Regions from separate parts of the Methylibium sp. T29 genome, predicted to be linked through region 1. Evidence: predicted binding sites of a transcription regulator. Region 1 holds the regulator's gene; the other holds the start of a gene.
What was found. Region 1 encodes HrcA, which represses chaperone genes, less so after heat shock. Its sites were predicted from a motif close to TTAGCACTCNNNNNNNNNGAGTGCTAA; they were not measured.
Positions count from the first base shown of each region.

Region 2: the regulator HrcA is predicted to act here: its motif matches at 2,672-2,698, upstream of rpoH (RNA polymerase sigma factor RpoH).

Region 1 is NZ_AZND01000082.1:88-4,812, forward strand. Features, by position in the region: partial or broken gene x551_RS11515 (AAA family ATPase) at 1-883, opposite strand, end outside; gene x551_RS11520 (NAD kinase) at 913-1,818, opposite strand; gene hrcA (heat-inducible transcriptional repressor HrcA) at 1,905-2,933, shown strand; gene fumC (class II fumarate hydratase) at 2,937-4,343, opposite strand; tRNA gene x551_RS11535 (tRNA-Ile) at 4,464-4,540, shown strand; gene x551_RS11540 (helix-turn-helix transcriptional regulator) at 4,693-4,725, shown strand, end outside.
Region 2 is NZ_AZND01000156.1:2,353-7,779, forward strand. Features, by position in the region: gene x551_RS15635 (COX15/CtaA family protein) at 1-66, shown strand, start outside; gene cyoE (heme o synthase) at 87-1,022, shown strand; partial or broken gene x551_RS15645 (SCO family protein) at 1,022-1,614, shown strand; gene rpoH (RNA polymerase sigma factor RpoH) at 1,685-2,644, opposite strand; gene x551_RS15655 (acyl-CoA dehydrogenase) at 2,874-4,049, shown strand; gene x551_RS15660 (response regulator transcription factor) at 4,244-4,933, shown strand; partial or broken gene x551_RS15665 (sensor histidine kinase N-terminal domain-containing protein) at 4,933-5,427, shown strand, end outside.

The sequences.
Region 1 (4,725 bases):
GGTCCAGCTCGCCGTGGCGCAGCGTGGCGTGCAGCGTGTGGGCGGCGTCCTGCAGCTGGGCCTGCGCGCTCTTCAGCACCTCGAAGGGATCGCGCAGCGCCGGGTCGTGGTCGAGCACACCTTCGAGCGCACCGATCGCCTGGGCGCTGCGCGCGTCGGCCGAGTCGTCGTCCTCGCTGATCGCGGCCAGCGCCGCCTGCACCGCGTCGATGATGGCCTGCGCGTGGCTCAGGCGGTGGTGCTCGGCGTTGAGCTCCGGCCATTCGTCGGCGCCGGGGGCCAGCTTGTCGAGCTCGGCGATCTGCCATTGCAGCCGCTCGCGCTCGCGTTCCAGGTCGGCCTGGCGGCTGCGCGCGTCGGCGAGCTGTTCGCTTGCGCTGCGCCACGCGCTCCAGGCGGCGGCCAGCGGCGCGGTGTCGAGGCCGGCATAGCCGTCGAGCAGGCCGCGCACCGCGTCGGGCCGCGTCAGGCTCTGCCAGGCGTGCTGCCCGTGGATGTCGACCAGGTGCTCGCCCGCCTCGCGCAGCTGGCCGATGGTGGCCGGGCTGCCGTTGATCCACGCACGGCTCTTGCCCTGGGCGTCGAGCGTGCGGCGCAGCAGCAGGGGGTCGTCGCCACCGTCCTCTTCATCGGCGAAGCCGGCATCGGCCAGCCAGGGCCGCAGCGAGGCCGGCGTGTCGAACTCGGCGCTGATCTCGGCGCGCGTCGCGCCCTCGCGCACCACGCCGGCGTCGCCGCGGTGGCCGAGCGCGAGCTGCAGCGCATCGACCAGGATGGACTTGCCGGCACCGGTCTCGCCGGTGAGCGCGGTGAACCCGGCCTGCAGGTCGAGCTCGAGCGCGGGCACGATGACGAAGTCGCGCAGGGCGATGCGCTTCAGCATGGGGTCTTCCTCAGCGTGCCGCCCACGGCTCAGGAGTGCGCGCCGTCGGGCAGCACACCTTCGTTCCAGTGCAGCTTGCGGCGCAGCGTGGCATAGAAGTTCCAGCCGCGCGGGTGCAGCACGCGCACGCGGTGCTCGCTGCGGCGCACGCAGATGCGGTCGCCGTGCAGCAGGCTGGCGAGGCTCTGGTGGTCGAAGTTCACGCTGGCATCGCGGCCGGCGACGATCTCGATGCGCACCTCGCTGTCGTCGGGCAGCACGATGGGGCGATTGGACAGCGCATGCGGCGCGATCGGCACCATCAGCCAGCCCGAGATGCCCGGGTGCAGGATCGGCCCGCCGGCCGACAGCGCGTAGGCGGTCGAGCCGGTGGGCGACGAGATGATCAGCCCGTCGGCGCGGAAATTGGCCACGAACTGGTCCTGCACATCGACCCGCAGCTCCACCATGCCGGCGCTGGCGCCGCGGCTCACCACCACGTCGTTGACGGCGAAGGTCTCGTAGATCACGTCGAACTCGTCGCCCGAGGGCCGCTTGACGCAGCCTTCCAGCATGGTGCGGTGCTCTTCCTCGTAGTCGCCGGCGATCATGGGTGCGATGGTCTCGCGGAACTCTGCCATCGGGATGTCGGTCATGAAGCCGAGCCGGCCCTGGTTGATGCCGATCAGCGGCACGCCGTAGCGCGCCAGTTGCCGCGCGGTGCCGAGCATGGTGCCGTCGCCGCCGACCACGACCGCCAGGTCGCAGTGCTTGCCGATCTGGGCGGCGTCGAGCGCGCCGTAGTCGGGCAGGCCGACGGCCATGGCGGTGGTGGTGTCGAGCGAGACCTCGAGCCCCTGGTTCGTGAGGAACTCGGCCACGCTGGCAAGCACCTGGCGACTGCCCGGCGCCTGGTATTTGCCGACGAGGGCAGCGTGACGGAAACGGCTCGCCATGGTGAGAGAAATTACACCACAGCCATTCGACGCGGCGCGCACCTCGCCACATGCCCGCAAAACCGCGCCCTACAATGATTTCCACCATGCTCGACGAACGTGCCAAGACCCTGTTGAAGACGCTGGTCGAGCGCTATATCGCCGATGGTCAGCCGGTCGGGTCGCGCACGCTGTCGCGGGCGTCCGGGCTGGAGCTGAGCCCGGCCACCATCCGCAACGTGATGGCCGACCTGGAGGAGCTGGGCCTGATCGCCAGCCCGCACACCAGCGCCGGGCGCATCCCCACGGCGCGCGGCTACCGGCTGTTCGTCGACACCATGCTCACCGCGCGGCCGCTCGACATGGCGCGCAGCGAGCCGGGCCTGGCCGCTGCGCAAGAACAGCTGCAGCCTGACCAGCCGCAGCGCGTGATCACCCATGCGGCCCAGGTGCTGTCCAACCTGTCGCAGTTCGTCGGCGTGGTCACCGCGCCGCGCAAGGCCGGCGTGTTCCACCACATCGAGTTCATGCGCCTGGGCGAGCGGCGCGTGCTGGTGATCCTGGTCTCGCCCGACGGCGACGTGCAGAACCGCGTGATCTTCACCGCGCGCGACCACAGCCCGGCCGAGCTGGTGGAGGCCAGTAACTTCATCAACGCCCACTACAGCGGCCTCAGCATCGAGGCGGTGCGCGAGCGGCTCAAGACCGAGATCGACGCGCTGCGCGGCGAGATCGCCCTGCTGATGCAGGCCGCGGTGCAGTTCGGCAGCGAAGCCGCCGACGGCGAGAACGAGCAGGTGGTGGTCTCGGGCGAGCGCAACCTGCTGACGATGCAGGACTTCTCCAGCGACATGGGCTCGCTGCGCAAGCTGTTCGACCTGTTCGAGCAGAAGACCCAGCTGATGCGCCTGCTCGACGTGAGCAGCCGCGCCGAGGGCGTGCGCATCTACATCGGCGGCGAGAGCCAGATCGTGCCGTTCGAGGAGCTGTCGGTGGTGTCGGCGCCGTACGAGGTGGACGGCAAGATCGTCGGCACGCTGGGCGTCATCGGCCCCACGCGCATGGCGTACGACCGCATGATCCAGATCGTCGACATCACCTCGCGGCTGGTGACGCAGGCGCTGAGCCAGAAGTAGCGCTCAACCCGGCCCGATCATCCGCTCCGGCCGCACCCACGCATCGAACTGCTCGCCCGTCAGGTGCCCCGAGGCCACGGCCGCCTCGCGCAGCGTCAGCCCCTCGGCGTGCGCCTTCTTCGCGATCTGCGCGGCCTTGTCGTAGCCGATGTGCGGGTTCAACGCCGTCACCAGCATCAATGAGCGTTGCAGCAGTTCGGCGATGCGGCCACGGTCCGGCTCGATGCCCCGCGCGCAATGCGCATCGAAGCTGCGCGCGCCGTCGGCCAGCAGCCGGAGGCTCTGCAGCACGTTGTGGATGATCACCGGCTTGTAGACGTTGAGCTCGAAGTTGCCCGACGCGCCGGCGACGTTCACCGCCACGTCGTTGCCCAGCACCTGGCAGCACGCCATCGTCAAAGCCTCGCACTGCGTGGGGTTCACCTTGCCGGGCATGATGGAACTGCCCGGCTCGTTCTCCGGAATGCGCAGCTCGCCCAGCCCCGAGCGCGGGCCCGAGGCCAGCCAGCGCACGTCGTTGGCGATCTTCATCAGCGACGCCGCCAGCGTCTTCAGCGCGCCGTGCGCATGCACCAGCGCGTCGTGCGCCGCCAGCGCCTCGAACTTGTTGGGCGCCGACACGAAGTCGGTCCCCGCGGCCTGCGACAGCGCCTGCGCCACCCGCGTGCCGAACTCCGGGTGCGCATTGAGCCCGGTGCCCACCGCGGTGCCGCCCAGCGCCAGCTCGCGCAGGTGCGGCAGCGCGGCGCGCAGATGGCCGATGCCGTGCGCCAGCTGCGCCACCCAGCCCGACATCTCCTGCCCCAGGCTCAGCGGCGTGGCGTCCTGCAGGTGGGTGCGGCCGATCTTCACCAGCTCGGCGTAGGCGCGTGCCTTGCCGGCCAGCGTGTCGTGCAGCGTGGCCAGCGCCGGCAGCAGCGCGTCCTCGATCGCGCGGACCGCGGCCACGTTCATCGCGGTGGGGAACACGTCGTTCGACGACTGCCCGCGGTTCACCTCGTCGTTCGGATGCACGAGCCGCTGCTCGCCCACCGGCCCGCCCAGCAGCTGCGAGGCACGGTTGGCCAGCACCTCGTTCATGTTCATGTTGCTCTGCGTGCCCGAGCCGGTCTGCCACAGCGACAGCGGAAACTCGTCGGCATGCTGTCCGGCGATCACCTCGTCGGCCGCGGCGATGATGGCCTCGGCCTTGCGCGCGTCGAGCACGCCCAGGTCGCGGTTCACCTGGGCGGCGCAGCGCTTCACCAGCGCCAGCGCCAGCAGCAGCTCCGGCGGCATGCGCTCGGTGGAGATGTCGAAGTGGTGCAGCGAACGCTGCGTCTGCGCCCCCCACAGCCGGTCGCCGGGCACGGCGATGTCGCCGAAGCTGTCGCGTTCGATGCGCGCTGGGGTCGTCGTGGGTGTCGTCATGGCGTGCCTCCCGATCGCAGGGCCAGAGCCATGGTAGCGATGCCTACAATCCGCGCTGGTGCCGGGTCGATCGCCTTCCTGGAAGCAAGCGCTTCGCGGAACGCCATGGTCCCGAGCAAGGGGCCGTTAGCTCAGTTGGTTAGAGCAGAGGACTCATAATCCTTTGGTCGTTGGTTCAAGTCCAACACGGCCTACCAGCAAACACCAAGCGATCTGCGCGCGGTCCCCGGGCGGCGTCATCGTTGGCCGAGATCAGCCTTCGAGCTGTATTCTCTAAATACAGCGTAACTTGAGTAAATCAAGATTACAGCCTATAGTGCGTTTAACGACGCTACCAACGAGCGGCTGTATGGACGAGTTCCCGGTGCGCACGGCAGACCAG
Region 2 (5,427 bases), on a different contig from region 1:
TCGGCGCGCCCGGTTGCCGCGTCGTCCCGGGCCACCGCGCCGCTCGTGACGCGCCGCGCTTCCTAGAATTGCTTCTTGCTGCAGACATGTCCGAGACCCTCGCCACCCCACCCGCCGCGCTGCACACCTGGCTGTCGCGCTGGCGCCAGTTCAGCGCGCTGACCAAGCCGCGCGTGGTGCAGCTCATCGTGTTCTGCGCAGCCATCGGCATGCTGTTGGCCGTGCCCGGCTGGCCGTCGCTGCCTGCTTGGGGCGTGGCCCTGGCGGCCTCGATCGGCATCTGGCTGGTGGCCAGCGCCGCCGCAGCCTTCAACTGCCTGGTCGAGCAGACCATCGATTCGAAGATGAAGCGCACGGCCTGGCGCCCGACAGCGAAGGGCGAGCTGAGCAACACCCAGACCCTCAGCTTCGCCGTGCTGCTGTGCGTGGCCGGCATGGCCGTGCTGTGGGTCTGGGTCAATGCGCTGACGATGTGGCTCACCTTCGCCACCTTTGTCGGCTATGCAGTGATCTACACCGTGTTGCTGAAGCCGGCGACGCCGCAGAACATCGTGATCGGGGGTGCCTCGGGCGCCATGCCGCCGGTGCTGGGCTGGGCCGCGATGCGCGGAGAACTCGGCGCCGAACCGTGGATCCTCTGCCTGATCATCTTTCTGTGGACGCCGCCGCATTTCTGGGCGCTGGCGCTCTACCGCGCCGAAGACTATGCGCGGGCCGGTCTGCCGATGCTGCCGGTGACGCACGGCAACGACTTTACGCGCCTGCAGATCCTGCTCTACACCTTCGTGCTGTTCGCCGCGACCCTGCTGCCCTTCGTCTACGGCATGAGCGGCTGGTTCTACCTGGTCGCGGCCTGCGCGTTGGGTGTGGGCTTCTGCGGCCATGCTTTCCGGCTGTGGCGCCACTACAGCGAAGCGCTGGCGCGACGCACCTTCCGTTTCTCGATCTGGCACCTGTCGCTGCTGTTCGCGGCCTTGCTGCTCGACCACTACCTGGGCCCGCTGCTGCGGGGTACGCCATGATGATGCGCAGGCTCGCCGTTCTCACCGTCTGTGCCGCGCTCGGGCTGCTGGCCGCCTGCGACCCGGCGGCCAAGCCCGCCGAGCCCTTCAAGGGCATCGACATCACCGGCGCGACTACGCACGCGACTTCGCTCTGAGCGACGTCGAGGGGCACCCGCGCACGCTGGCCGACTTCAAGGGCAAGGCGACCGTGGTGTTCTTCGGATACACACAGTGCCCCGATGTCTGCCCCACCACGATGGCCGAACTGGCCGCCGTGAAGAAGCAGCTCGGCGCGGACGGCGACAAGCTGCAGGCGGTCTTCATCACCGTCGATCCGGAGCGCGACACGCCGGAGATCCTGAAGGCCTATATGAGCAGCTTCGACCCGAGCTTCGTCGCGCTGCGCAGCACGCCTGAGCAGACCCAGGCGGTCGCGAAGTCCTTCAAGGCCTTCTTCCGCAAGGTCCCGGGCAAGGCGGCGGACAGCTACACGATGGACCACACGGCGGGCGCGTACGTCTACGATCCGCAAGGGCGGCTCCGTCTGTTCGTGCGCTACGGACAGCCGATCGAGGCCTGGGTGGCCGATCTGAAGCAGTTGCTGGCCTGAAAAAAGGCCGGCCCCATGAACAAAGCGGCCCGCGGGCCGCTTTGTCGTCGCCGCAAGGCACGTCAGGGACTCAGGCGTAGGCGGCCAGCGCCTTGCGCATCTTCTTCATGGCGGCTACCTCGATCTGGCGGATCCGCTCGGCGCTGACGCCGTACTCGGCGGCCAGTTCATGCAGCGTCATGCCGCCCGAACCGTTGTCGTTGACCTTGAGCCAGCGTTCCTCGACGATGCGTCGGCTGCGCGCGTCCAGCACGTCCAGCGCCTCGCCGATGCCGTCGCCGGCCAGCGCGTCACGGCGCTGGGCGTCGAGCACACGCGTCGGCTCGTGGCGGTCGTCGGCCAGATAGGCGATCGGCGCGTAGCTCTCGTCGCCGTCGTCGGTCTGCGGATCGAGCGCGACATCGCCACCCGACAGGCGCGTCTCCATCTCGATCACTTCCTCGCGCTTGACCTTGAGTTCACTGGCCACGATGTCGATCTCGGCATCGGTCAGCGTGCTGCGGTGCAGGTCGCTGTCGGTGGCATCGCCCTTGAAACCCTGCTTCATCGAGCGCAGGTTGAAGAACAGCTTGCGCTGCGCCTTCGTGGTCGCCAGCTTGACCATGCGCCAGTTGCGCAGCACGTACTCGTGAATCTCGGCCTTGATCCAGTGCAGCGCATAGCTGACCAGTCGCACGCCCTGGTTGGGGTCGAAGCGCTTGACGGCCTTCATCAGGCCGACATTGCCTTCCTGGATCAGGTCGCCGTGAGGGAGTCCGTAGCCCAGGTACTGACGCGATACCGACACGACCAGACGCAAGTGCGACAGCACCAAGCGACCGGCAGCCTCGAGGTCGTGTTCGTCACGCAGCCGCTGGCCGAGCGACTGCTCTTCCTCGAGCGTCAGCATCGGCAGGCGGTTCACGGCGGCGATATAGGCATTCAGGTCGCCGAGAGACGGGACCAGCGCCCACGGATCGCGCACCGTCAGCGCCTGCGAGCCCGCGGAAGTGTTCAGGGACAGCGTGGTGTTCATGGCATCGAAAGACATCCAGAACCTCCTTTCGTTCCATCAATATTAGCACTCACGTAAAACGAGTGCTAAAACTCCAAGACGGAAGGGCCAAGGACTGCCCGGATCACACTGCTTCGATCGGGCAAGCCGAAACCTCTTCGATAGTGAGCATATGCTTACAAATGCCGCTGCGGTCGAGGTGCGATGGCCCGTCACCCCGGGCGCTGCGAGCTCGCTAGACTGCGTTTCTTACCCGGAGACCGCCATGGCCGCCAGCTTCCATTGGGACGACCCCTTGCTGCTCGACAGCCAGCTGAGCGAGGACGAACGCGCTGTGCGCGACGCCGCGCAGGCTTACTGCCAGGACCGCCTGGCGCCTCGTGTGCTGGAGGCCTTTCGCCACGAGAAGACCGACCCGGCCATCTTCCGCGAGATGGGCGAGCTCGGCCTGCTCGGCGCCACGCTTCCCGAAGCCTATGGTGGCGCCGGCCTCAACCACGTTTGTTACGGCCTGGTGGCCCGCGAGGTCGAGCGTGTCGATTCCGGATACCGCTCGATGATGAGCGTGCAGAGCTCGCTCGTCATGGTGCCCATCCACGCCTTCGGGACCGAAGCCCAGAAACAGAAGTACCTGCCCAAGCTCGCCCGCGGCGAATGGATCGGCTGCTTCGGCCTCACCGAGCCCAACCACGGTTCCGACCCCGGCAGCCTGGCCACGCGCGCGCGCGCCGTGCAGGGCGGCTACGTCCTCAGCGGCGCCAAGATGTGGATCACCAACAGCCCCATCGCCGACGTCTTCGTTGTCTGGGCCAAGGACGATGGCGGGCAGATCCGAGGCTTCATCCTGGACAAGGGCATGAAGGGCCTGGAAGCCCCTGCGGTGCACGGCAAGGTCGGCCTGCGGGCCTCGCTCACCGGCGAGATCGTCATGGACGAGGTGTTCTGTCCCGAGGAGAACGCCTTTCCCGAGGTGCGCGGCCTGAAGGGGCCCTTCACCTGCCTCAACAGCGCCCGCTACGGCATCGCCTGGGGAGCGCTGGGTGCTGCGGAGGACTGTTTCCACCGCGCCCGCCAGTACGTGCTCGACCGCCCGCAGTTCGGCCGGCCGCTGGCGGCCAACCAGCTGATCCAGAAGAAGCTTGCCGACATGCAGACCGAGATCACGCTGGGTCTGCAGGGCTGCCTGCGGCTGGGGCGCATGAAGGACGAAGGCACGGCGGCGGTCGAGATCACCAGCATCATGAAGCGCAACTCCTGCGGCAAGAGCCTGGAGATCGCCCGGATGGCGCGCGACATGATGGGCGGCAACGGCATCTCTGACGAGTTCGGCGTGGCGCGCCACCTGGTCAACCTCGAGGTGGTCAACACCTACGAGGGCACGCACGACGTGCATGCCCTGATCCTCGGGCGGGCCATCACGGGAATCCAGGCGTTCTGCTGAGGCCGGATCGCGCGGCCGGCGTGCATCTCCCCTCAGGTTGGCGTCAGCCCACCGTCAGTACGCTGCCGAACGCAGCGGAGACGATGCGGGTCGACGGGGAGGCAGGCCTGCGCGCTACAGTGCGGGCCATGGTCATCGCTTCCACTTCGAACATGATTCACCGTTCCAAGGCACTCGCGCAAGACCCATCCTCCATGCACATCCTGCTGGCTGAAGACGACCCGGCACTGGCCGAGTCGACGGCGCGCGCACTGCGCTCGCAAGGCTGGGTGGTCGACCACACGCCCCGCGGGGAACCGGTCCCGACGTCTGTCAAGACGGATCCCTACGACCTCCTGATCCTCGACATCGGCCTGATCGGCATCGATGGCTTCGAGACGCTGCGTCGTGTGCGCGAGCAGGGCTCGACCCTGCCGGTCCTGATGCTGACCGCGCGCGACGCGATCGAGGATCGCGTGCACGGCCTCGAGATGGGCGCCGACGACTACCTCGTCAAGCCGTTCGCGCTGGCCGAGTTGATCGCGCGGGTGAAGGTGCTGACGCGCCGTCACCAGGCGCGCCAGGGCAGCGTGCTCTCGATGGGTGGGTTGCGCATGGACCTCGAGGCCAACCGGGCCTGGATCGGCGAACAGCCGCTCGATTTGTCGGCGCGCGAATGGGCGGTGCTCGAGTACCTGCTCAGCCGGGTCGGACATGTCGTCGGCAAGGAGCAGATTCTGCAGGCCATCAGTGGCTGGGACGATGCGCTGTCGGAGAACGCGGTCGAGGTCTACGTCTCGCGCCTGCGGCCGAAGATCGAGCCGGCCGGCCTGCGCATCCGCGCCGTGCGCGGCTTCGGCTACCTCGTGGAAGAAGTCGCCGGAGCCGCTCCCTCCGTGCAGTGATGCTCAACAGCCTGAAGGCCACCCTCCTGCTGTGGGTGGTGCTCCTCACGGTGCTGATCGCGCCGGTGCGGCTGTTCTTTGACCTGCGCGGCCAGCTGCAGCGCACCAGCGATGCCTACGACGTCGGACTGAGCGACTGGGCCTTGGCGCTGGGCAACCTGGTGCACGTGATCGACGGGCAGATGGAGTTCGAGCTGAACCAGCAGACCGAGCAGTCGCTGCGCACGAGCGCAACGGACACCACCTACTACATCGTGCTCGACGCCGACGGCCAGCGGCTGGCTGGCGACGCCCCGCTGGCCAGTCCGCCGATCACGCTCGCTCGTGGCGAGCGCCGGATGTTCAACACGCGGGTCGACGATCATCCCGTGCGGATGGCGGTGCACGCGGTCGAGTGCGGCGCCCGGCTGTGTCAGGTTCGCGTGGCGGAGACGCTGGTCAAGCGGGACAAGGCGCGCAACGAATCGCTGGTCCTGACACTGACGCTCGCGCTG